DNA from 3 places in the Cohnella herbarum genome. Region 3 is predicted to be linked to each of the others. Evidence: riboswitches for the same ligand, from Rfam matches in the RefSeq annotation. Region 3 holds a riboswitch; each other region holds the start of a gene.

Region 1 (7,947 bases), 2.1 Mb from region 3:
AAGGGTTGCCGCCGATCGTCTAGAGCCGTCGTGAAGCCCGCACGCACGGCTTGCTTGTTCCGTTCCTCGTTCATTCGGCGCAGAGATTCATTCGCCTGTATGCGCGCCTGGCGCGTCCCTCCGAGCTCGTCCGGATTGCGTACCGTTTGAAGATCTTCGATAGGGGAGTCGGCAAGCAAGCGGTAGTCCATCCCCCTGAGCACAGCTTGATCTGCGGCGAATGCCGCAACTCGGAACAATACATCCCCACCATAGGATTTGCGAACGACTAGATCCCCCTGCTTCATGGGCAAATCACCTCTTCGTCTATCCTATGGAGCGAATAGGCTTCGGGTGCGCGTCCGGAGTCGGCTTTTGATCTCAAAGCAGCCAAGCAAAAACACACGCGATTTTATGCTTTCCGAAATGCTCGAAGAGACCGTCTAGGCAACGGCCCTTCGAATTTATTAGAGCATACCGCTTCGGGTCAACGCCTCGCATACGGTTGCGAATTCTTGCAACGACAACGTCTCCGCGCGGCGCTCCGGTTGTATGCCGTTAGCCAGCAACATTTCCGACAGCTCTGCTTTGCGTTCTTTCCCCGATAACGAGGACAAGTTATTCGCAAGCGTCTTACGCCGCTGGGAAAACGCGGTCTGAACGACATGGAAAAACTTCGCTTCATCGGGAACGCTGACGGCCAGCTCCTGACGTCGTTTCAGCTTGATGACCGCCGATTCCACATTAGGGGCGGGGATAAACGCTTTGCCGGGCACGATGCAGACGAGCTCGGGCTCGCAGTAGTATTGCACGGCGATGCTCAGGCTTCCGAATTCTTTGCCCCCCGGCTTAGCCGCCATTCTCTCCGCGACTTCCTTCTGCACCATAACGACGATGTTCTCCAGAGGCAACCGTTCTTCCAGCAACTTCATAATGATCGGCGTCGTTACGTAATACGGAAGATTCGCTACTACGCTCACGCCGGCTAAGCCTGAGAATTGCTCCTCCCAGAGCTTCCGCAGATCGGTCTTAAGAATATCACTGTGAACGATGTTTACGTTCGCGTAGGGGGACATAACGTCTTCCAGGATCGGGATGAGACGCCTATCGATTTCCACCGACGCGACTTTGCCCGCCGCCTTGGCGAGTCTTTCCGTAAGTGATCCTATCCCGGGGCCAACTTCAAGCGCTCCGCGGGTCTCGTCCAAGCCCGCAGCGGCAATGATCTGATCCAACACGTCCGCGTTGATCAGGAAGTTCTGCCCTAGGCTCTTCTTGAAAGTAAAGCCGTGCTTGCGAATGATATCGCGGGTACGGCTGGATGTCGCGATTTCTTTTAACATGTCCTTGGAAGACGTTGCCGCAGACGAGCCCGACTTAGCTTCCGCTCCCTCCGGCTTTTGAGAATATTGATAAGGCTTCGTATGGGGACCATACTTTTTGCCGCCGTTATTTGCTCCGCCATTCTTTGGGCCGCTTTTTGTTCCGCCGCTCTTCCCTCCGGAACTTTTTACGCCCCCGTTTTTATCCATCGTTTTTTTCATATTCGGCTATAACCCTTCCCGCTCCAGTTGTTCCAATGCGGTTAGAAACTCGACTCGCGTAATTCGGAACATGAGACACCTTTTGTAAAATTGCTTGCCGTTCGCGTACCCGATCCCTAACAGCTCTCCCATTCGCTCTCTGCGGCGCGCAGACGAGGCGTGCACGATGAGCCCCGTATCGAGCAGATCGCTCCACTCGATCTCTCCAAGCTCCCCAGAATCGCCTTCAGGGCTTCGGACGCCTTCCAGCGCTCTGCGAATCGCCTCGTCGGAAGCATGCTCGACTCCGATTCCTCGCCGGCCTCTCGCTTCGTCCTTCGTCAGGAAGGCATGCTTGCAGCCCGGCACCCTTTCGGTCACGATCTTGCGAATGCGTTCTCCCGGAGCATCCGGATCCGTTAGAACGATAACCCCTCTGCGGGACTGTGCAAGCTCGATGCGCTTCAGCACGTCTTCCCCGATCGCGGAACCGCCCGTCTCGATCGTGTCCGCGCCTACGGCTCTCTGGACGGCCGTCGTGTCGTCCTTCCCTTCAACGACAATCATTTCTCGAATCATAACATTTCATTCCGCCTTTACAAAGCTATTCCTACAAGCGTATACGAGATTCCCGGCGACGGCAAGTCATCATGCGGATTCGTAGCAAACCGCTATAAAACAAAAATCGGGAGAAAGCCTCGCGGCTTCTTCCCGATTCACGACTTGCTATTGTTACGCGTAGGCCACTCATTCTCGTAACGATTAATCCGCGGAAGGTTTGACCGGACCGATCACGTATACCTTGTATCCGCGTTTCATGCCGAACTTGTTCGCTCGCGATTCGCTCTCGTAATAAACGTCGATCTTCTTCCCTTTGACCGCGCCGCCCGTATCTTCGGCTCTTCTGAATCCAATGCCTTCGATATAGACCCACCAACCGATAGGGATGACCTTAGGGTCGACGGCAATCGTACGCCCTTCTCGAACGACGGCACCGGAAGATGTGACTCCGTAACCGTGATCGCCCTCCGATTTACCGGTAGAGGCAAATCCGGCCGAATAGGCGGTCAGCGTTACATTGTTAAGCAGCCGCTTAACTTTTACGCTTTGGCCGTTTAACTTAACGACTCTCGCTTCGGCGGAAGTCGGCGGACCGCTATAAGAGAGAGTCGCCACCTCGGGCTTCTTCTTCGTGCCGATAGCGACGATTTTCTGAACGGCTGGTTGGGCAACGGTTTTCTCGATCATTTCCTGACTGACGAGCTTACCATCCTCGTAAACTTTCTCCGTCTTGAAGACGACGAGCCCTTTTTTCCCCGCATTAACAACCTTCAGCTTGCCTTCTTCCAGCTCTTCGTTCTTTTTCTGTACGACCTTAAAGTCGATTGGGTACTTGGTCTCTACGACTTCTTTACGAACCCTAACTACCGATACGGTCATCCCCTCTTTCAAGGGACTGCCCAGGGCCGGCGTAATCCGGTCCTCGTCGGACAGTTTAATCGCTAACGAACTTATGACTCCCCCAACCGTATCTTCGGTCGTGTAGGTAACTTTCTGATTTCCGTCCGCTCTGACCGTCACTCCTACAGCCCGATCGATAACGAGCTGGCCGCCCTCTTCAAGAGAATCGGTAAGCGATAGGGAAAGGCGATCATGCGGGCCAACGTGAATACCCTGTTCTTCGATAAAACCGAGTACGTTAGGAGACTGGGTTTCGAACATTTTAGATATTCCGTTGTCGATGAACGTAATGTTCTTAGTGGCTGCTTTCTGCAACAACGACATGAACATGATGGTGATGGCAAAAACGAGAATTGCGCCTAGTAGGGCTGCGCGCAAATGCTCATGCTTCCATCGCAGTGCGAAAAGCTTGCCGGTCGGTCGTGGAACATGGGTTTCCTCAGTAGGAATAACGCCCATATCTCGCTCCTCCTTCATAGCCCCGCCGTCGACTGTGATGCATGATACTTGTCTGACGCGACTAATCCAAAATGGTTATCGACGCTCGCCGATCCGTCCGTTACTGCGAAATTCCGGACGTTTGTTAAAGCGCCGCCTTATCCAGTAATGCACGCTCCAAAGCTTGGTACAAGCTTTTACAATTCTTTTTTTCAACACAAAAAGCCATCGAGACAGAGGACCTGTTCGTGGCTTCCGCATGTAGAAGAGTTAAAAGAATTGTCGCGGCACGAGGTTGACCTCTCTCTATCACGCTTGCGGGGTTAGCTGTCGGGTTCGGGCGAAAGAGAGTTGCCCTATTTGCTCCTTGGCATGACGAGTTACTCAGATAGAGTCGCGTCTCTGCCACTTGCAAAATTCACCCCAAGATTGCTCGGACCGCTGCGGACGTTTAATTGCCTAAACGCCGTTGCGTTGGGTCCCCCACTCTCCCGTTCGGGAGATTAAGCGCACTGGAAAAGGAATGTCATATTCGAACTTCTGTTGATGATAATAACCTCTAGTCGCCAAAGGTGTAAAGATGATGCAACGGACGAATTTGCTCGTTTTCACGGAAAAACGACCGGATCTATTCGATTATCCCAAGCAAAAGCCAGTTTTTTCTTCAAACCGAGCCGTTTTTCTTCCAAATCTTCCGTTTATCTCGTTATGCCCAAACAGCGGCGCCCATTTTCACTGGTAATATGTGCCATCTCATCCACTGAAATCCCTTTAATCTCCGCCGCGGTCTCCGCGACGAGACGAACGTAAGCCGACTCGTTCCGCTTCCCTCGGTGAGGGTGCGGAGCTAAATAAGGAGCATCCGTTTCGAGCAATAATCGATCGAGCGGAACACGTTCCAACACCTCTTTCGGCACTCTCGCGTTCTTAAAAGTAACCGGACCTCCGAATGAAATATAGAAGTTCATATCGAGGCATTTTCGGGCCGTTTCCCAGCTTCCGGAGAAGCAGTGCATAATTCCGCCGACTTCTTCCGCTTTCTCTTCTTTAAGTAATCTAACGATATCTTCGTGAGCATCGCGATTGTGGATGACGATCGGTTTGTTCAGACGTTTAGCCAACCGAATTTGCTCCCGGAATACGGTATGTTGGATTTCTTTCGGGGACGTATCCCAATAGTAATCAAGCCCGATCTCGCCGATGGCCACGACTTTTGGGTGGCTGCACAGCCGTTCGATCCAGGCCAAATCCTCCTCCAACTTCATATCTATAGCATCTGTCGGATGCCACCCTACGACCGCGTAGATAAAGGGATATTTCTCGGCTAACGCCATAGTCGTGGGAATCGTTTCCCGATTAAAACCGATGTTCACGATCGTATCTATCCCTGCCTCAAGGGCGCGGGCGATGACCTCTTCGCGATCGTTGTCGAACTTGGGAGAATCTAGGTGGGCATGGGTGTCGATAAGCATGTCGGAATTTGTCCCCCTTCTATAAATGTAGCTTCATCCAACCTTCTCGGTGCTGAAAACCTGACTTTTTGAACGTTCATTTGAAGATGTAATTCAAAAAATCGGCTTTTGATCACGAAGTTCCTTCTATTATATAGACAGTTTTTTGCGCGTCTCCGGACTTAACTTATGAGCGTGCGGGAGCACCTTCTCCAAGGGAAAGTAAATGTAGTATTTCCCGCGATGAAGACCGGCAATTGACTGAATAATATCCGACTTTACCGAGATCTCCGTTAATTGCTCTTGCTCGTCGAGCAGAAGAATCGGAGGCTTTTCTTTGCCGTCGGGCAATGCGCCCGGTTTATAGACGTCGTACGGCGAATCCATCGGAGTATCGACTTCCATATGATAGTCCGGATGAAGACCGATCCGCTCCCATTCTTGTCGAACTTCCTCGAGCCATAGCTTGTCCTCTTGCTCCAGCGGCGCGTACTTATACAACTGACGATTCAAGAACCGTCGGCACAGATCCGACAAGAGCTCGTCCTTCTCCTCCGTCCACTGGCCGAACGTCGTCTGCACCAATGCTTCGTCCAACTTCAAATATTGGCGCAGCGTGATCGTACCTTCCAGTAGCTCCCGAATCGGCGGAAGCATGAACGCGAATTCGTATTCCTCTTTATGAAGCTCGCCGGCTCTGCGGAAGATTTGCCTCAGCACAATTTCCGAACTCCGCGTCACCGGGTGAAAATAAACTTGCCAGTACATCTGGTATCGGGACATCAAGTAGTCTTCGACCGCGTGCATTCCGCTTTCTTTCACCACGATCTTTCCTTTATAAGGACGCAACACCCGAAGAATCCGATCCAAGTCGAACGTTCCGTAGTTCACTCCCGTAAAAAATGCATCCCGCAGCAAATAATCCATTCGATCCGCATCGAGTTGGCTGGATACTAAGCTAACGACGATCGGTTTCTCGTACTTCTTACGAATGACGGAAGCTACCTTAGCGGGAAATTGCGGATCCACCTCGCGCAGAACCCGGTTCACGCCGGTGTCTCCCAATATCACTTCGCAAGTAAATTCTTCATGGTCGGTACGAAAGATTTGTTCCAGCGAATGCGAAAAAGGTCCATGTCCGACATCGTGCAACAAGGAAGCGCAAAGACTGAGTAATTTTTCCTCTTGCGGCCAATCGTCGTATCCATTACGCTCAAATTGAGAAATAATTTTCCTTGTTATTTCATAAACGCCCAAGGAATGGGAAAACCTGCTGTGCTCCGCTCCATGGAAAGTAAGATAGGAGGTGCCTAATTGGCGTATTCTTCTGAGTCGCTGGAACTCGGGTGTATTAATGAGTTTCCAGATGGTCAGATCCTGCACGTAAATAGAATGATGAACAGGATCCTTGAAAACCTTCTCTTCTTGCAATTTCGCGAGCATGGACATCACCTCTTTTTTGTCACTTTTCGACAAACAACTGCTTTACTTATCGTTTTATGTCGAACGATGTCGAATAACGTTTTCCTTAAACATTCTTTAGTAGACAATGCCCTTTGTTCTCGAAATTGCCTTATTTGAAAGGATTCTCAGCAACTTTTCAGCAGAAATGCGACTTCTTCCCTAGCAATACAGGTTGACTTTTTTGGGAAAGGTTGGTACGATAGAGATCGGAAAAAAGAGAACTTTGTCGAATGCTGGCGAACACGGACATGCTCAGCAATTGATGGTCCGTTTGTTATTATTTTAACCTTTTGAGAGGGGTATTACCAAATGATGAAATCTACTGGTATCGTACGGAAAGTCGATGAGTTGGGCCGGGTGGTTATTCCAATCGAATTGCGCCGCACGTTAGGCATCGGAGAGAAAGATGCTCTTGAGATTTATGTGGACGGAGAGCGCATCATGTTGAAGAAATACGAGCCTGCTTGTATCTTCTGCGGTAATGCGGAGAACGTTACATATTTCAAAGGCAAAATTGTTTGCAGAGAATGTTTGAAGGATTTACCTTCACCTGTGACAAATTAAAGAAAATAGTTTATAATGAAAATTGTATTCTAATAATTGTTAATTCCAACCTTTTTATACTCCTTGCACCCCTCCCGATATCGATCTCGGGAGGCTTTTTTTTGTCTCGGTATCCGACAGGTTCTATTGTTCGTTTGTCTCTAGCAAGGCTTGATAGACATCGCGTCTGGATAACCCTCGATCCGTGGCCGCAAGCTTCATGGCTTCCTTGCGATTCGATTGCAGGGATTCGTAGTGAGCCACATGCTGCGCCAGCGTTAATGATGACCACCATTGACCGCCATTCGCATCTCCGGAAGCTCCTGTCCCTGTCCCTGTCCCTGTCCCCGCCGTCGAACTCGTACCTTCTATAATAATGCAACATTCCCCGAGCGGAGGAATCTGCTCGAGATGCTCGAGGCATGCGGCAACCGTTCCCCGGATCGCTTCCTCGTGGCGCTTGGTCAACTCTCGAACGATCGCCGCTTTACGCCCGCTCCAACGTTCCGCAATGACGAGCAACGATTTCTTCACCCTATGAGGGGATTCGTAGAAGATTAAAGTTCCGCTCTCTCCCTCCAGACCATCGAGGAGCTTGTTTAAGCCCTTGCGCTCACGCGGCGGGAAACCTACGAACAAGAACCTGTCGGTCGGCAGACCGGAGATGACGAGCGCGGACAGCGCCGCATTAGCTCCCGGAATCGGAACGACCGGTATGCCTGCCCCCACCGCATCCCTGACAAGCTCGGCTCCCGGGTCGGAGATAGCGGGAATTCCAGCATCGCTAACCAGGGCAATATGTTGACCCTCCATCAGCAATCGGATAAGCTCGGGTCCGCTGGCTTCCCGATTGTGCTCATGATAACTAACGAGCCTATTCTGAATATCGAAGTGAGTAAGCAGCTTCCGCGTTTGACGGGTATCTTCCGCCGCGATCAGTTGAACTTCCTTCAGCGTTCGGATAGCGCGGAACGTAATATCCTCCAAATTACCGATCGGCGTAGCGACCAAATACAAGGTTCCGGGAGTTTCCCGAACGGCAAAGCTTCGCTGGACGGAAGCCTGCTCGGTGCCCGGAATCATTTCAC
Region 2 (7,947 bases), 2.6 Mb from region 3:
GAAAGGCATCGTTCAGTTCGATACGAATCCGGCCGGCGTCCAGGTATGGACAAGCTCGGGACGGTCGACGACCGACGTTTCGATCCATCATCGCCAGAACGGCAGGGTGATCGGCTGCCTGGCCGAGCAATTGAATTACGTGAGCCAGTGCATCATCTACGGCCGGAATCCCGATTGGATATCGTTCGAGGACGCGCTTCACGGCATAGAGGTGGCGGACGCTATCGTGAAATCCGCGGCGGAAGGCAAGGAGATTATCCTGTAGCGCCGGCAATAAACTCTCCGTCCTTCCCGGCTTAACCGGCCGGGAGGAGACAGGAACAGCAGGAAAGGAAGATCAAGGTGAGACTGGTACAATTTACGAAACGTTCGGAACCGGGCGGCGAATTGAGGCTGGGCGTATGGAGAGAAGACGGGCGGATCGCGGCCGCGACGGAGGCGCCGTCGATGCTGGCTTGGATCGAGAAATGCGAGAACGGCGACTTTGCCGCGTCTAACGCGGCATTGGCAGAATCCGCTACGGAGCTCTATGCGTTCGAGGACGTGAGACTCGAAGCCCCTCTTCTTAATCCGCAGAAGCTGATTTTCGTCGGATTGAATTATTACGATCACGCGGCCGAATCGAACATGGCGGTACCCCAAGTGCCGGTTCTGTTTCCGAAATACGCGAACTCGATCATCGGTCCCGAGGACGACGTCATCATTCCGAAGGAAGTTACCCAATGCGATTACGAGGTCGAGCTGGCCGTGGTCATCGGAAAGACAGCGAAGCGCGTATCTCCCGAAGACGCTATGGACTACGTCTTCGGTTACACGGTGATCAATGACGTCAGCGCCAGGGATATTCAGTTGTCCGAAGGGCAGTGGACCCGCGGCAAGGCGATCGATACCTTCGCGCCGATAGGACCTTGCATCGTGACGAAAGATGCGATTGTCGATCCCGGCGAGCTTGATCTATCGCTGATTCTTAATGGAAAGACGATGCAAAACGCCAATACGCGGGATCTGATCTTCGATATTCCGTATCTGATTTCATTTCTCTCCCGCACGATGACGCTCGTGCCCGGGGATATCATCAGCACGGGGACGCCGCCGGGCGTCGGACTCGGCCACAAGCCGCCGGTATGGCTGGAAGACGGGGACGTGACGGAAGCATACGTGCAAGGAATCGGCACTTTACGCAACCGTTACGTAAGGGAGTCTTGACGTCGAATCCGCAAGCTTAAGCGACAGGGGGGATGGAGAATTGACCGGATTTCGTTTCAGAATCGGCTATAAAATATCGATCGGTTATATCGTGCTGCTGATCTTTCTGGCCGCGTCGCTGTTCATCGTCTCCGGCACGATTAAGTCGCTACAGGGAGAGCTCGATTCCATCGTCAACCGGGATCTGAAAATTCACGAAACGACGCATACGCTCGACAAATACGCATCGACGATGGAATCGGCTTTATATCGCGCGATCATGACCGGCCAAAAGGCGGATCTTGACCTCTACGAGGGGGAGAAAGCGAAGTGGAAGCAGGGATACGAGACGCTGAAGGAGCTGTTCAACGGAAATGCCGAACAAACGAGCCGACTGGTTGGCGTTCTGGGAGCAATGGATCGCTGGTTCGCGGTTTCCGACAAAGCTTCGGCGACGCTGTCCTACGACAAAGATGCCGCAAAGGCCGTTCAATACTTCGCGGACGATCCCGGCAAGAAGGCGATGACCGGCATGAAGGAACAGCTCTCCCGGCTGCGGCAATCCGAGAAGTACGTAACGGAAAAACGCATCTCCAGCCTGATCGACACCAATGACGGCTTGCGATCGTTGTTATATGCCATGGCGGCCGTGCTCGCTGTTCTGACGATCGCTTTCTCCTGGATCGTTTCCCGCAACATTACCCGGAATTTGAAGCGAGTGACGTCCGCTATCGCCGATATTGCCCGATCGGGCGGAGACTTGACCCGGCGCATTCAAGTGAAGGCGACGGATGAAACTTGGGAGTTGGGGCAAGAGACGAATAAGCTGCTAGCCTCCATGCAGACGATGATGCGTCAGATTCAGGAACAGGCGGCACGCTTGTCCGCCGTCTCCAGACGAATCGGCGAAGGCTCAGCGGGCACGGTCGAGATTAACGGCCAAGTGAGCGAAGCCGTTCGCAGGGTTGCGGTCGGGGCAGAAAATCAGGTCGCACAGACGGAGGAAATATCCGCGATCATGCAGGAGAACCTGGGCGGCCTGGATTTGGTCGCCAAGGGGACGCGGCAGGCGGCGGAACTGGCCAAGACGACGCAGGCGGCCGCGGACAGCGGCAGTCGCAATTTGGACAAGACGCAAGAAGAAGTCGCGAAGATCGACCGGGCGTTCACGAATATCCAGCAAAGCGTTACCCAACTGTCGGAGCAGTCGAGCCAAATTCTCGGCATCGTCGGGTATATGAGCGATATTTCCACGAAGACCAATCTGCTCTCGCTCAACGCGACGATCGAAGCGGCGCGCGCGGGCGAATACGGGCGGGGATTCGGGGTCGTCGCCGCCGAAATCCGCAAGCTGGCCGATCAAACGGCGCAATCCGCCGGCAGCATCGAATCGACGCTCAAGCGGATGAACCAGGACGTCGAGACGATCGTCGAGCTGATCGCCGACAGCTCTAAAACCGTCTATGAAGGAACGTCGGCCATTCGCGAAGCGGAGTCGAACATCAGGCAGATCGTCGATAATGTCGACGATCTGACTTCCCAAGTGATCGAAGCGGCTTCTTCCATAGGCCAGATCGCGGCGGGCAGCGGCAGCGTTGTCCGTTCGGCCGAAGAGATCAGCCGCGTGACGGAGGAAACATCTGCTTTCACCGAGCAGATGTCGGCTATGGTGCAGGAACAGACCGCCGTATTGAATGAGTTCGCCCAAACGTCGCAGCAGCTTCTGGAGGTGTCGGATTCGCTGAAAGCGGCGGTCGGCCACTTTAAGGTAGACGGGGAAAGCGCTAAGGATCCAACGTCGCCAGCGAAGCATTGATGCCGAGCGTTACCGAACATTATCCGTCGTTACCCTTACTTAAAAAAAGGGCATCTCGCAAGCCATTAGCCTGGCTAGCGAGATGCCCTTTTTATTCCGTTCACTCGGAAGCTTTCGGCTCCTCGACTTCGGGCGGTTCATATAGCCCAGTCCGCGCCTTGAACCATCGGAACAAGTGAGTGGCGATGACCTTAATGATCGCATAACCGGGAACCGCGAGAATAATGCCGATGATACCGAACAAATTCCCAGCGGCGATGATTACGAATATGATGGTGATCGGATGAACGTGCATCGTCTTTCCCATAATTTGCGGAGAGATGAATTTTCCTTCGATAAGCTGGACGATCGTCCAGACGATGACCATTTTCAACAACATGAACGGCGAAGTCATCATCGCCACGATCAGGGCTGGGGTAATGGCGATGACCGGTCCTAAATAAGGGACGATACTCGTGCAAGCGGCAATGACCGCAAGAACGAGCGAATAGTCCAAGCCGATAATCAGATAACCGATGTAGAGCAGAACGCCGATGCACAAGCTAACGACGATCTGTCCGCGTATGTAAGAGCTGATCTGTTGGTTCATCTCGAGCATAACGCCGAACGAACGCTGACGTAAGGAAGTCGGCAGAAAGCTGAGCACGAATGGAGACAGTTTCTTGCGGTCCTTCAATAGATAGAACAGTATGAACGGCACGGTGATGATGGCAAGCACAGTTTCCGTAATGCGGCCGACAAGATTCCCGATCCCGGACCATGCATTGTTCAACACCTCGGAGGCGCGACCCGAGAAATCGTTCACCAGCTTGCTGGAATCGATGCCGAGCGTATCCTGCAATTCGTTGAAGTATTCGTTCCCGATCAATTCCTCGAACTTCAGCTTCGCGTCCTGGCTATAATTCGGGAACTGTACGATCAAGCTCGTGATTTGCTCGCTTAGCAACGGAACGACCTTCATGACGACGAGCGTTAGGATGGTAATAATGACAAGGTACAAGACGATAATGGAATACACTCGTTTAATTTTACGAAGCTCGAGGTAATCCACGATCGGGTTAAGCAAGTAATAAGCGACTCCGGTCAGAAGAAAAGGAAGGAAGACCGTCTCGAAGATGACGATAAACGGATGAAATACGTACGAGATTTTGTCGAGTACGAGTATATTCAGGCTGATTAACAGTACGACGACAAGGAACAGGATTACTTTTTGGTTCATCAGCATCCATTTGATGCGATCAGACCATTTCCGCGCAGGTTGCATATGTGCCTTCCTCCTCTAATACTTCTTATTTTAATCGACTTTAGACCCTAAGAACAACTTGGCTTGGATCGGATATTCCCGAGGTTTACCACGTATTGACATCTCTTGGAGAATCCTCTATAGTAACCCTAAGCTTAGTTTCCGGCATTAGGCCGGAGAGCGGGGGAACCAGTTTTCTGGGGCGAATCATTCTACGCGAATGTAGGGAACCATCTATCCCGAGTCCGTCAGCTAACCTCGTCAGCTTTGGATGGGTCGGATTGTCGTGCGCAGATAAACTGCTCATTCTTTTGACCCGAACAAGGGTCTTTTTTGTTTTCTTTAGGCCCGGTATGCAGAAGGGATGGTCTTCTGGCATCGGGTCTATTTATTTTGAAACGAAGGGGGGATAGCAGGGGCTTGGAATGGATTCGTTCTCGAATTCGACCGAATATACCTTGAGGAGGAATATGCAATGCCGCAACCCAAGTATATTACCGATATCGGAAAAATCACTCACATCCCCGAGCAACAACGTGAGCAATTAAAATCGATCACCGATAAATTCGTCTTTCGCGTGAATGAGTACTATTTGAAACTGATCGATTGGAACGATCCGGACGACCCCATCCGCAAGCTCGTCATTCCCAATGAAGGGGAACTGCTGGAGTACGGAAGATGGGATGCCTCGGATGAAGACACTAACTACGTTGTGAAGGGCTGTCAACATAAGTACAGTTCGACCGCGCTGCTCATCGTCTCCGAAGTGTGCGGGGCGTATTGCCGATATTGTTTCCGCAAACGGTTGTTCCGCAACGACGTCAAGGAAGCGACCTCGGATATCGAGCCGGGACTGCAGTATATCGCGGAGCACCCGGAGATCAGCAACGTCCTCCTGACCGGAGGGGATAGCTTGATTCTTGCCACCTCTAAACTGCGCGCAATTTTGCATAGATTAAGGGAAATCGAACACGTTCAGATTATACGGCTAGGCTCCAAAATTCCGGTGTTCAACCCTATGCGTATCTATGAGGACGAGCTATTGCTCGAAGCTATACGCGAGTTCTCCAGCGCGAACAAGAGAATCTACGTCATGGCCCATATTAACCATCCAAGAGAGATTACGCCCGAAGCCGTTCGCGGGTTTCAAGCTTTACATGATGCAGGCGCGATCGTCGTGAACCAGACCCCGATTCTGAAAGGAATCAACGATGACGCGCAAGTGCTTGGCGAGCTTCTGGATAGATTGTCGTGGGCGGGAGTAACTCCTTATTATTTCTTCATTAACCGTCCAGTCGCGGGTAACGTAGACTTCGTGCTTCCGCTTGCCGAAGTATACGATCTCGTAGAGAAGGCTAAAGCCCGGACGTCCGGGTTGGGGAAAAGAGTGCGACTGTCGATGAGCCATACCTCGGGTAAAATCGAAATTCTGGCCATCGAGAACGGAAAAGCTTATTTGAAATACCACCAATCCCGCGACGGGCATTACGGTCGCTTCATGATCTTGGATTGCCCGGACGATGCCGCGTGGTTCGACGATCTGCCCGGCAGCGAGCAATACTGGAGCAAGCCTAACAAGAAGACGGATGCGGTCGTCTCGGTGAATGAGATGCCGGAACATCCTCAGCTTAGGGCTAATAAAATGATTATGGTTAAATAGGTACGAATAGACAGACCGTTTCGTTAGCCAAGTTAAGGCTTTCGGGACGGTCTTATCTATCCGGGTACGTACGTATTATCTACAAACATGTTAATGGGGGGGGGAAATGGGAGTGCCGCCGGAAGTGAATGCTTTTTCTTGGATTTTTTTCATATTCATGTGTTTATGGACCGGAATTGCATTGTTTGCAACGATAAATCCTTATTACTTCTGGAAGTTAGCTCAAAGCTGGAAAGCTTTAAGAGAACCGCCAAGGGCCTATTTTGTTTTTCAAAGGATCATTTCAGGGGTGTTTGCGCTTATTGGCTTATCGATTTTGTTGCTGCCGCATTTACTGCGCTAGTTGTTATAACGCAGTTTCTAGTATTTTTGTTGTAGTAAGATCCGTATTCGTTTAAGACTAGACGAAATCCCGGATCAAGTCGCTCATTATGACAAATATTCCCTTAATACTCGCCGACCGTTTGACATGCTTCTCGGAGTCTAGTAGGTACACTCTATTTATCCTAGGTTTTGGAGGAATAAATAGAGATGTCCCGAGGAAAAAAGACTTTCATCCTAGCACTATTAATCGTTTGTATGTACCAGGGAATCGCGCAAGCCGAAAGTCGTTACTCCTCGCAATGGAATAAGAAGCCTACAATCTCGCAAGCGTTTCCCGCCGTTTATACCGAAGTCGAGGGGATTTTGACCTTTCGAGGGAATAAGGAGAGAAGCGCTCCTTCCTTCGGCACGACGGAGATGAAGCGATTTAGCCCGAAGATCGTCTGGGAGAAAAAAACCAAGTCGAGCTCTTGGGGAGGCGGAGCGGGTTGGACGGGTCAGCCGGCCATCGTGAAATGGACTCCGGAAGTATTGCGCACGATGAACGTCAAAGAGAAGTTTCTCTCGCAACCTGATTTTACCGAAGTGATCTACGCGTCTCTCGACGGGTATGTCTATTTCATGGAGTTGAAGACCGGCGAGGAGACGCGCAGTCCAATCAAGATCGGCAATCCGATCAAAGGCAGCGTGTCGGTGGACGCAAGAGGTTACCCGCTCCTCTATGTCGGGGAGGGCATTCCCGAGAACGGCACGATCGGATTTAATCTGTTCAGCTTAACCGATCAGAAGAGATTGCTGCGCGTAAACGGCAAAGACCCGTTCGCCTACCGCACATGGGGAGCGTTCGATAGCTCGGCGATGTTCAATCGGCTGGACGATACACTTATCGTCGGCGGCGAGAACGGACTGGTCTACCATCTGAAGCTGAATACCGTTTTCGATCCGGCGAAAAAGAAAATATCCATCGATCCGATAATCAATAAATACAGATACAAGATTTCAGGCAATAATCATCAAGGTATCGAAAATTCGATCGCCATTCACGATAACCTGGCATATTTCGCGGATAATGGCGGCAGCGTGCAAGCGCTGAACTTAAATACTTACGAATCGGAATGGTCGCTTCCTCCCATCGATGACACCGATGCTACGATCGTGCTTGAAACGGAGAAGGGCATTCCTTATCTCTATACCGGTACCGAAGTGGACAAGCAAGGAAGGAAAGGAAATTCCTACCTCAGGAAGATCAACGGTTTAACGGGAGAGACGGTCTGGCAGAGCAAATACGCGAGTTTCTCGGTGCTCGGCGATCATCCGATTAACGGCGGATTACTGGCGACGCCCGTATTGGGGAAAAAGGAAATTTCCAACCTCGTGATCTTCACGATCGCCCGGTACGGGACGTTCAGCGGAGGATTAATGGTGGCTTTGGACAAGGCTACGGGGTTAGAGAAATGGAAGCTGCCGATGGCGAATTACGCCTGGTCTTCACCGGTGGACGTATACGATAAATCGGGGAAAGCGTATCTGATTCAAGCGGATTCCATCGGCAATATTTCCGTCATCTCAGCCAGCAACGGCAAAGTCGTCGGAAAATTAAGTATCGGTACGAACATCGAGTCATCGCCTGCCGTCTTCAACGATTATGCCGTCGTTGCTTCTCGCGGGGGCAAAATATACGGAATCAAGCTGGAGTAAGCAACGCACGGGTTCACACGG
Region 3 (7,947 bases):
CTTTCTAGCGCGATGTATTGTTTAACGGAACGAATTTCCGTTATTCTCTCAGGAGGTACAACAATATAATGCATTTTCGAATAATAACGGAAAAGCCTTCCGCTAACACATGAAAAAACGGACCCTACAATGCATATAACGGATCGGAATTCCGCTATCGATACACAAACACAACAACTTCGACTTCTAATGACAAAGGAGAAATATTGCGACAGTTTGAGAGGTGTTAAGACGACATCGCTGAGCTGGGAGCTGCGCACGGCGCGAAGCGGCGATAAATGTTCGACTAGGTTGTAAGAGAGAGTGGGGACACGGATTTGCGATTAAGGCGATACGAAGGTGTTATTTGATAGGTACATGAGAGTACGGAGGGAATAGGGTGATGCAGTAACGTTATTCCGGCAGAAGAGTGTAAAATTCGATGACTGGGCTAACAATAAGGTGATGCCAGGGTGTTATGCGCTGTGTGACGCGAGGATAAGGCAGCCATAAGATGATGGCTTAACGTTATTTCTGCAAGCCTTCGACACTGTTCATTTTCAATATCGCATCGAATTATGGGTGACCGAATCCACACCGATTGTGCCCAATATCTGAAGAATAACTCGTCTCAAAACTTGTCCGAAAAAAATGCCGAAAAAATGCTTGCACTCGCCATCCGATTCGGATATAATCATATTTGTCGTCTGAAACGGGTAACGCGAAATTACGAAATCGCAGACCGGAAATGGCCCCTTGGTCAAGCGGTTAAGACACCTCCCTTTCACGGAGGTAACAGGGGTTCGAATCCCCTAGGGGTCACCATGCGAGCCATTAGCTCAGTTGGTAGAGCACCTGACTTTTAATCAGGGTGTCGAAGGTTCGAGTCCTTCATGGCTCACCATTTATTTGCTCCGTAAGGCGTAAGCCGAATCGGGCGACAATTCAATAGTATGCGGTCGTGGCGGAATGGCAGACGCACCAGCTTGAGGGGCTGGCGGGAGCAATCTCGTGGAGGTTCGAGTCCTCTCGACCGCACCATACTTAATAAGTTCGAATCCCTGGTTGCCCGGGGATTTTTTTATTGTTCTTTTTCGGTATCGGAAAATAACGAGGGGTTCTTGCTTGGGCGGATATTAGATATTGCTACCAACTTCCTCTCCATACGTATTGTAGAGAAAAACGACGAGAGGTGGACGGGTGAGTGATGGCGAAAAGTAAAATAAAGACGACTATTCTAGCATTGCTTCTTCTGCTTCTCCTTGCGGCATGCGGCAATGCGGCCCCGACGGTGGAAGAAGCGCGAAGCGAATTGGAAACGGCGCTCGGCGAAATGAGAGATTGGGCAGGCCGGCAAGTGGACTCTTTGGACGGAGTGAACGAACGCGTCGCGGCATCAACCAAAGATATCGTTTCCTTATTCGGAGAATTGGACTATAAGCTGTCGTTCCGCGAAAATGGCATCGGGTTCACCAATTCGAACGGAGTCGAGGGAGTCGTCGGGATTCAAGGCAACCGGCTTGTGCTCGATGTAACGTACCCGGGCGGCAATGCAGAAGCCGTACACGCGGTTAACCGAGTCTTGACCGTGTTCTCCGGTAATAGCTGGGCAGAGGATCGGCTAACGGCGATTACGAACGGGAACGAGCCTCAAACGGTTCAACTGGATAACGGTTGGATCGAGACGGATGGGGAACTCGTCTATGTACACTTGGAAAACGCCATATTCTAAATAAGCGCACGCAACGATCTTTTCTCGGGATTGCACCGGGGAAGGATCGTTTTTTGCTTCAATAGGTTAGGTTTTTAGGAGTAGATGGAAAAGGAAGAATCGTCCTCATTGTCGAAAAGAAAGGTAGAAGTAAGAGTCAACCTAGAGGGGCGGCGCGGGGTTATGACGAAGAAACTGCATTACCTCGATCCTTCCGAGACGCTGGAGGACTTGCAGGAGTTTTATTTTCCGCCGTACATTACTTTAGCCCACATGTTCCACGCGCCGGAGGAGTGGTCGCTGAAACCGAGGGTCTTAAAGCAATATCAGCTTCAATACGTGGTGGAAGGTTATGCGGAGTACGTCATTGGCGGAATCCGGTATCATACGTCCAAGGGGGATTTGCTGTTCCAAGGCCCGGGAGAGGCGCATTACGTGAATACCGTTCCGGGGAAGCCGTATGTGTGCGTTTCGATTGTTTTTCATTTCGGGAGCGCGGAATTTCCGTTGCAGGATCTACTCGCGTTCGGCAGATCGGAAGCGGAGACTCCCCACGACATGGGGAATTATTCGGATCACTCGCTGGAAAATCGCCTATCGGAGCTCGTTCATTATTATCGTCAGCCGGGAACGTTGGCTAAGGTGAGATGTCAGCAGCTGCTCATGGGAATATTGCTCGCTTTATCCGAGGCGCGCCGCTCCAACGAGGCTGCTTCGGCGGTCAAAGAGTCTTCAGGAAGCGCCAAGCTCGTGCTCATCCGCAACTACATCGACAGTCGCCTGAGAAGCGGTTTCCGACATGAAGAATTAGAGCGACTGACCGGTTGGAGCCGTAATTACGTTATTACTCAGTTTAAGCAAGCCTTCGGCATGTCGCCGCTTCAATATTTGGTATGGATACGGCTGGAGAAGGCGAAGGGTCTGGCTCTCCAATCGGGGATGTCGTTTAGCGAGATCGCATCGGAAGTGGGGTATTCGGATATTCACGCGTTCGGGAAAATGTTCAAGCGGAAGACGGGGATGAACTTGAGCCAATTCGTCGCGACTTTGTATCGGGACACGCCTGACAGATAAGCGATCCGGTCCTCTATTCGTCCTCGCATTTACGGTGTAATTGGATCCGTAACGTATGAGAGGATTCTAATCTTTGGGAAGCAGGATTTACCGCATTTTTTTTGAATTTATATTACATAATGTAATTTAATATCTATTTATGCCGAATTCTCGATTGGAGAAACGGGAGAACCAAGTTGGGTGAATTAATCCTGCTGTCAAGGGATTATAGGGAACCTTCAACCGAACCCTTAAGCTAACCTCGTAGGCACCGAAGGAGAGTAGCAACATTGAAGAAGTTTGTCTTATCGTTGTTTAGCTTCGTCTTGGTTATTGCTTTTAGCGGGGGAAGCGTTTTCGCATCGCAGAACGATTTGAACAAAGCAATAGATGAAGTCGTAGGAACTCCTTACAAATGGGGGGGAACGACGACTAGCGGATTCGATTGCTCGGGATTTATTTTGTACATTTTTAATCAATATGAGACGAAGCTGCCTAGAACGTCTAGTTCCCAATCCAAAATCGGAGAGAAAGTCGAGAAAGACGATCTTCGTCTTGGGGACCTCGTATTTTTCAACACGAGCGGCAAAGGGGTTTCTCATGCGGGAATATATGTAGGCGACGGACAATTCGCCCACTCGTCGAGCAGCAAAGGCGTGCGGATTAGTAAGTTGTCGGATAAATACTACGCTAAGAGATATGTAACGGCTAGAAGAGTCGTCTCCGGCGAGAACTACGCGGATATGATCAATGAGGGTCACGAGAGCGAAGATGATTCTCAAGTGTTGGAAGAGTAGGCTGCGCGAGCGAAGTGATAAAACAATAATCACCCAACCACCCAATCCCCAGCAGAAGGGGATTGGGTGGTTTTTTTGGTTTTTAAATTATTGGCGACAACTCGAGAAAAAGATAGTTCTATCGCGATGTATTTCGTAACATCACCTAATTGGATTGAGAAAGGGAAATATTTACGCTGATATAGCAAGCTACCTTAAAAGGGGAAGGAGAAGAACGAGGAAGGAAAGCAAGCGAAAACCAAATTCGAGGAGGAAGGATTATGAGAAAAAAGCCTTTCGTTCAATTGCTTGCCTTAGCATTGCTATTCGTTGCAATCTTCCCGGCCGGCGGAGCAACGGTATCGGCGGATGAACCGCTGAACGTCTTCGTATTACCCATTCAAGGACAGACGGAGGTTTCCATTGAGAACGTACAGACCAAGTACCCTGATGTCGCATGGAGCACTTTGGATCGGCTCTATATTCCAGCCGGTAAATACAGGTATATCACGATCCGGAATTTGCCGCAGCGAAGCGCCAGTGATCCGTTAGTCATCACAAATTACGGAGGGCAGGTCCTCATTAACGAACAGGAGAGGCCGATGAATCAACGCCATGGTTATTCGCTGTGGCTTAGCGGTGGATCGAATTGGGTTCTGACCGGAGAATACGATCCGGTTCAACAGACGGGGCATCCGAGTTACGTTGGACATAAGAACGGAGGATACGGGGACTCGGAGGGCAGATATGGGATCGAAGTGACTCACACGAGGGATAGCGCCCTCAAGGTCGACAGCGCAACCGGCTTCGAGCTCTCGTATGTAGAGGTCGGGCATGCCGGATTTGCCGGACTCTTGATTAAGTCCGATAATCAGCCGCTTGCTAATATGGATGACGTTAAAATCCATGATCTGTACATTCACGATAACGAATCGGAAGGCGCGTATATCGGCAATACGAGCAAGGACTCGAACGCGCAGCACAAGTTTACGAATCTCCAATTCTATAATAACCGGATCGTCCGTTCCGGCACGGAAGGGCTGCAGCTTAGTCATTTAGGCGACGGGGCGGAAATCCATCACAACGTTATCCTGTTCAGCGCCCTCGACTGGAAGGATCCTTTCCAAATCTGGCAGGACGGAGCGTTCCAACTAACGGCCAGGGATGGCGATATCGACATCCATCATAATATCGTGATCGGAAGCGGCGGCGACCTGTTCAACGTGCATTTCCTTGCTAGGACGGCATCGCCCGGAAGCGAAATTCCCGCCCAAGGAGAAGTCTACGTTCACGATAACTACTTCTCTCATAGCAGAAGCTTTTTCTCCTATCTTAATAATCCAACTCCCCAGCAGAATACGACTTCCGGTTTACGGCTCGAGAATAACTTCATTAGCGGAATCCAGTTCCAGGCTAATGAAGTGAAGCTGACGGAGACGGATACGAATAAGTTGATCAACGCTCTCGCGCCGTCAAATCCGATCTCCATCAACGACAACGTGTACGAGGGAACCCGGACATTCATCGGCCCGTTGAACGCAGCTAACGGAGATCTGAACAACTATCACGCTTCAGGCAACGCGAACGCCGACGTCACCGACGTAGAATTCAGGGATCCGACCTTCTCTTCCGACTTCGATTACTCCTTGTTGGAGAGATGGACCTATAAATCTACCGCTTATAATGCCTTATATAATTTAACGCCGCCGAACGAGATCGCGATCACCTATAATGCCGGCGATTACGTCGTTCATGAGGGGAAAATGTATCAAAGTATCCAGACCCATGTCGCAACGGAAGCCAATGCGCCCGGTAACGCCTCGTATTGGACGGCGGTGCCTTGGATGACGGACGACTTGCGGCTGGCTTCGAGTTCGCCCCACCAGGGATTGGGCCTTCTTCCCGACGGCGGTGCTTCCGGAGACGTGATACCGCCTTCGGCCATCTCCGATCTGGCGGTAGCCTCCATCCAGAGCACGTCGCTTCGGCTGTCTTGGACGGTGCCCGGAGACGACGGCAACACGGGCGACGCGAAATATTACGATATACGCTACAGCGAATCTCCGATTACCGGAGAAGGCGACTGGGCAGCCGCTACCCGTTTGGGTTCCGAACCGATACCTACTGCCGCGGGCACCACCCAGACGATGCTGGTCAAGCAGTTGTCCCAGACGACAACGTATTATTTCGCCATGAAAGCCGCGGACGAGAGCGAGAATAAGTCGTCGCTATCGAACGCGGTCTCGGCGACGACGAAGTCGCCTAGCTCGTGGCTGGATCTTACCTCATCCACAGTGACGAACGAATCCGGTTACGGCAACGCGAACCTGTTGGCAGACGAACAATCGCTTGTCGGAGATCCCCGGGGCGGAACCGGGGGAGCGCCGGTTACCTACTGGGATCCGGGCTACCAAGCCGGTCGTACTCCCGCGTTCGCGTATATCGATCTTGGCCAAGTCTACGATATCGATCGAATCTACCTCCGCGATTATCAGAACCAGGGTAATTTTACCGTTTATGCCGGTAGCCCGGGCGGCACGTGGACGCCTCTGTTCACCGACCCCTGCGCGACGTACCAGACCTGGAACGAGCATATCGTGGAGAACGTTCAGACTCGGTATTTACGCTTCCAGAAAACGACCAACTCCGCCAACGTGTCGGAGATCGCCGTGTATACGTTCGGACCGGTGAAATAGTGTAGCAGGAGAAGGCGCTTTTCCCGCGAAAGCGCCTCCTCCTTTTTAAGGACGATTTCCATGTATTTCGGTTCATCCCCTCATTGTAGCTATGAAAGCGCTGCATCTATAATGGAATTATTCGGTAAGAAAAAGGAGAGACGGGAATGGGTTCATCTGCTACCGGCATTCGGCCATCCTCCGTAAGAAAAGCGCTGAATCCTGCTTCCGAGCGGCGACGAAGAGCTTCCTATTGGAAAAGGAATGCCCCCTTTTACTTGTTGCTCGTACCCGGCGTGTTGTATTTTCTCGTATTCCGGTACGTTCCGCTTCTCGGTAGCGTCATCGCTTTCCAGGACTACAACATATATGAAGGGTTCTGGCGCAGCGAGTGGGTGGGATTCAAATGGTTCGAGCAGTTTTTCGCGTTCGCCCACTTCCGCAGGCTGCTGTGGAACACGCTGGCCATCAGCTTCCTCCAACTGCTGTTCGCTTTCCCCGCGCCGATCATGCTGGCAATTCTACTCAACGAACTTCGCAACATGGCCATGCGGCGCTTCATTCAGACGGTCGTGTACATTCCGCACTTTCTTTCCTGGGTCATCGTCGGCGGTTTCGGCTACATGCTTCTCTCTCCTCAGGTCGGATTGATCAATCACCTGATTCGGGCTATCGGCTTCGATCCTGTCTTCTTTCTTCAAGAACCCGGCTGGTTCCGTCCCATCATCGTAACGTCGGCTATATGGAAGGAGATGGGGTGGAACGCCATCATCTTCCTGGCGGCTATCGCGGGAATAAGCCCCACGCTGTACGAGGCCTCCCGAATCGACGGAGCGGGGCGATGGAGGCAATTGCTCCATGTTACGGTTCCGGGCATCATGCCTGCGATCATGATCCTGTTTTTGCTGAAAATCGGTCAAATCCTGGACGTCGGTTTCGAGCAAATCTACGTCTTTCTCAACCCGGTCACCTACTCGGTCGGGGATATCATCGACACGTATGCTTACCGCGAAGGCGTTCTTAAGGGACAGTACGGCATGACGACCGCTATCGGACTGTTTAAGTCGATCGTCGGCTTCGCGCTTTTGATTATCGCCAACCGCGTTAGCCGCTTGACGACCGGCGAACGACTGATATAGGAGGGATTTTGCAGATGAGCTACCGTCCATCGTTCGCCGAACGAACTTTCGATACCGTCAACCTTTTCCTGCTGCTCGCCGCTTGCGCGACGGTTCTGCTTCCGTTTCTTTTTATCTTGGCAAGCTCGCTTAGCGAACCGGGAGCGATTATCCGGGGAGAAGTAACCTTCTGGCCGCGAGGCTTCACGCTTGAATATTACCGCACCGCGCTGAACAACGAGATGTTCTGGCGCGCGTTCGGGGTGACGTTGTTCATCGTTGGAGCGGGTACGGCGTTGAATATGGGGATGACGGTCATCACCGCCTATCCTCTTTCCAAGCAGGGGCTGAGAGGCAAGCACGTTCTGCTCATGATGATCGTGTTCACGATCATTTTTCATGCCCCCATGATCCCGTTGTATTTGGTCGTCAAATCCTTCGGCTTACTCAATACGGTATGGTCGATGATCGTTCCTCTGGCGCTGAACGCTTTTTACTTGCTGATTTGCCTGACCTTTTTCCGCGGCTTGCCGGAAGAATTGTTCGAAGCGGCTCGCGTGGACGGGATGAGCGAGTATGCCATCCTATGGAAAATCGCGCTCCCGCTATCCAAGCCGATCGTCATGACGCTATCG

Evidence for each region. Region 3 has a riboswitch for cyclic di-AMP ahead of HH215_RS31825 (C40 family peptidase). Riboswitches for the same ligand answer to the same signal wherever they lie in the genome.
Region 1: another riboswitch for cyclic di-AMP. It lies ahead of HH215_RS23305 (resuscitation-promoting factor); the one in region 3 lies ahead of HH215_RS31825 (C40 family peptidase).
Region 2: another riboswitch for cyclic di-AMP. It lies ahead of HH215_RS07970 (KamA family radical SAM protein); the one in region 3 lies ahead of HH215_RS31825 (C40 family peptidase).

Annotation. Positions count from the first base shown of each region.
Region 1 is NZ_CP051680.1:5,461,130-5,469,076, reverse strand. Features, by position in the region: gene yabG (sporulation peptidase YabG) at 1-287, opposite strand, end outside; gene rsmA (16S rRNA (adenine(1518)-N(6)/adenine(1519)-N(6))-dimethyltransferase RsmA) at 447-1,322, opposite strand; gene rnmV (ribonuclease M5) at 1,530-2,081, opposite strand; gene HH215_RS23305 (resuscitation-promoting factor) at 2,265-3,422, opposite strand; cyclic di-AMP (ydaO/yuaA leader) riboswitch at 3,699-3,921, opposite strand; gene HH215_RS23300 (TatD family hydrolase) at 4,100-4,873, opposite strand; gene HH215_RS23295 (HD domain-containing protein) at 5,003-6,295, opposite strand; gene HH215_RS23290 (AbrB/MazE/SpoVT family DNA-binding domain-containing protein) at 6,626-6,880, shown strand; gene rsmI (16S rRNA (cytidine(1402)-2'-O)-methyltransferase) at 7,004-7,947, opposite strand, start outside.
Region 2 is NZ_CP051680.1:1,807,863-1,815,809, reverse strand. Features, by position in the region: gene HH215_RS07990 (Gfo/Idh/MocA family protein) at 1-265, shown strand, start outside; gene HH215_RS07985 (fumarylacetoacetate hydrolase family protein) at 343-1,206, shown strand; gene HH215_RS07980 (methyl-accepting chemotaxis protein) at 1,247-3,001, shown strand; gene HH215_RS07975 (AI-2E family transporter) at 3,102-4,265, opposite strand; cyclic di-AMP (ydaO/yuaA leader) riboswitch at 4,387-4,526, shown strand; gene HH215_RS07970 (KamA family radical SAM protein) at 4,720-5,904, shown strand; gene HH215_RS07965 (DUF6199 family natural product biosynthesis protein) at 6,017-6,247, shown strand; gene HH215_RS07960 (PQQ-binding-like beta-propeller repeat protein) at 6,436-7,926, shown strand.
Region 3 is NZ_CP051680.1:7,569,324-7,577,270, forward strand. Features, by position in the region: tRNA gene HH215_RS31800 (tRNA-Glu) at 730-804, shown strand; tRNA gene HH215_RS31805 (tRNA-Lys) at 808-883, shown strand; tRNA gene HH215_RS31810 (tRNA-Leu) at 935-1,020, shown strand; gene HH215_RS31815 (hypothetical protein) at 1,184-1,711, shown strand; gene HH215_RS31820 (helix-turn-helix domain-containing protein) at 1,874-2,764, shown strand; cyclic di-AMP (ydaO/yuaA leader) riboswitch at 2,895-3,030, shown strand; gene HH215_RS31825 (C40 family peptidase) at 3,034-3,540, shown strand; gene HH215_RS31830 (discoidin domain-containing protein) at 3,801-6,215, shown strand; gene HH215_RS31835 (ABC transporter permease) at 6,362-7,333, shown strand; gene HH215_RS31840 (carbohydrate ABC transporter permease) at 7,348-7,947, shown strand, end outside.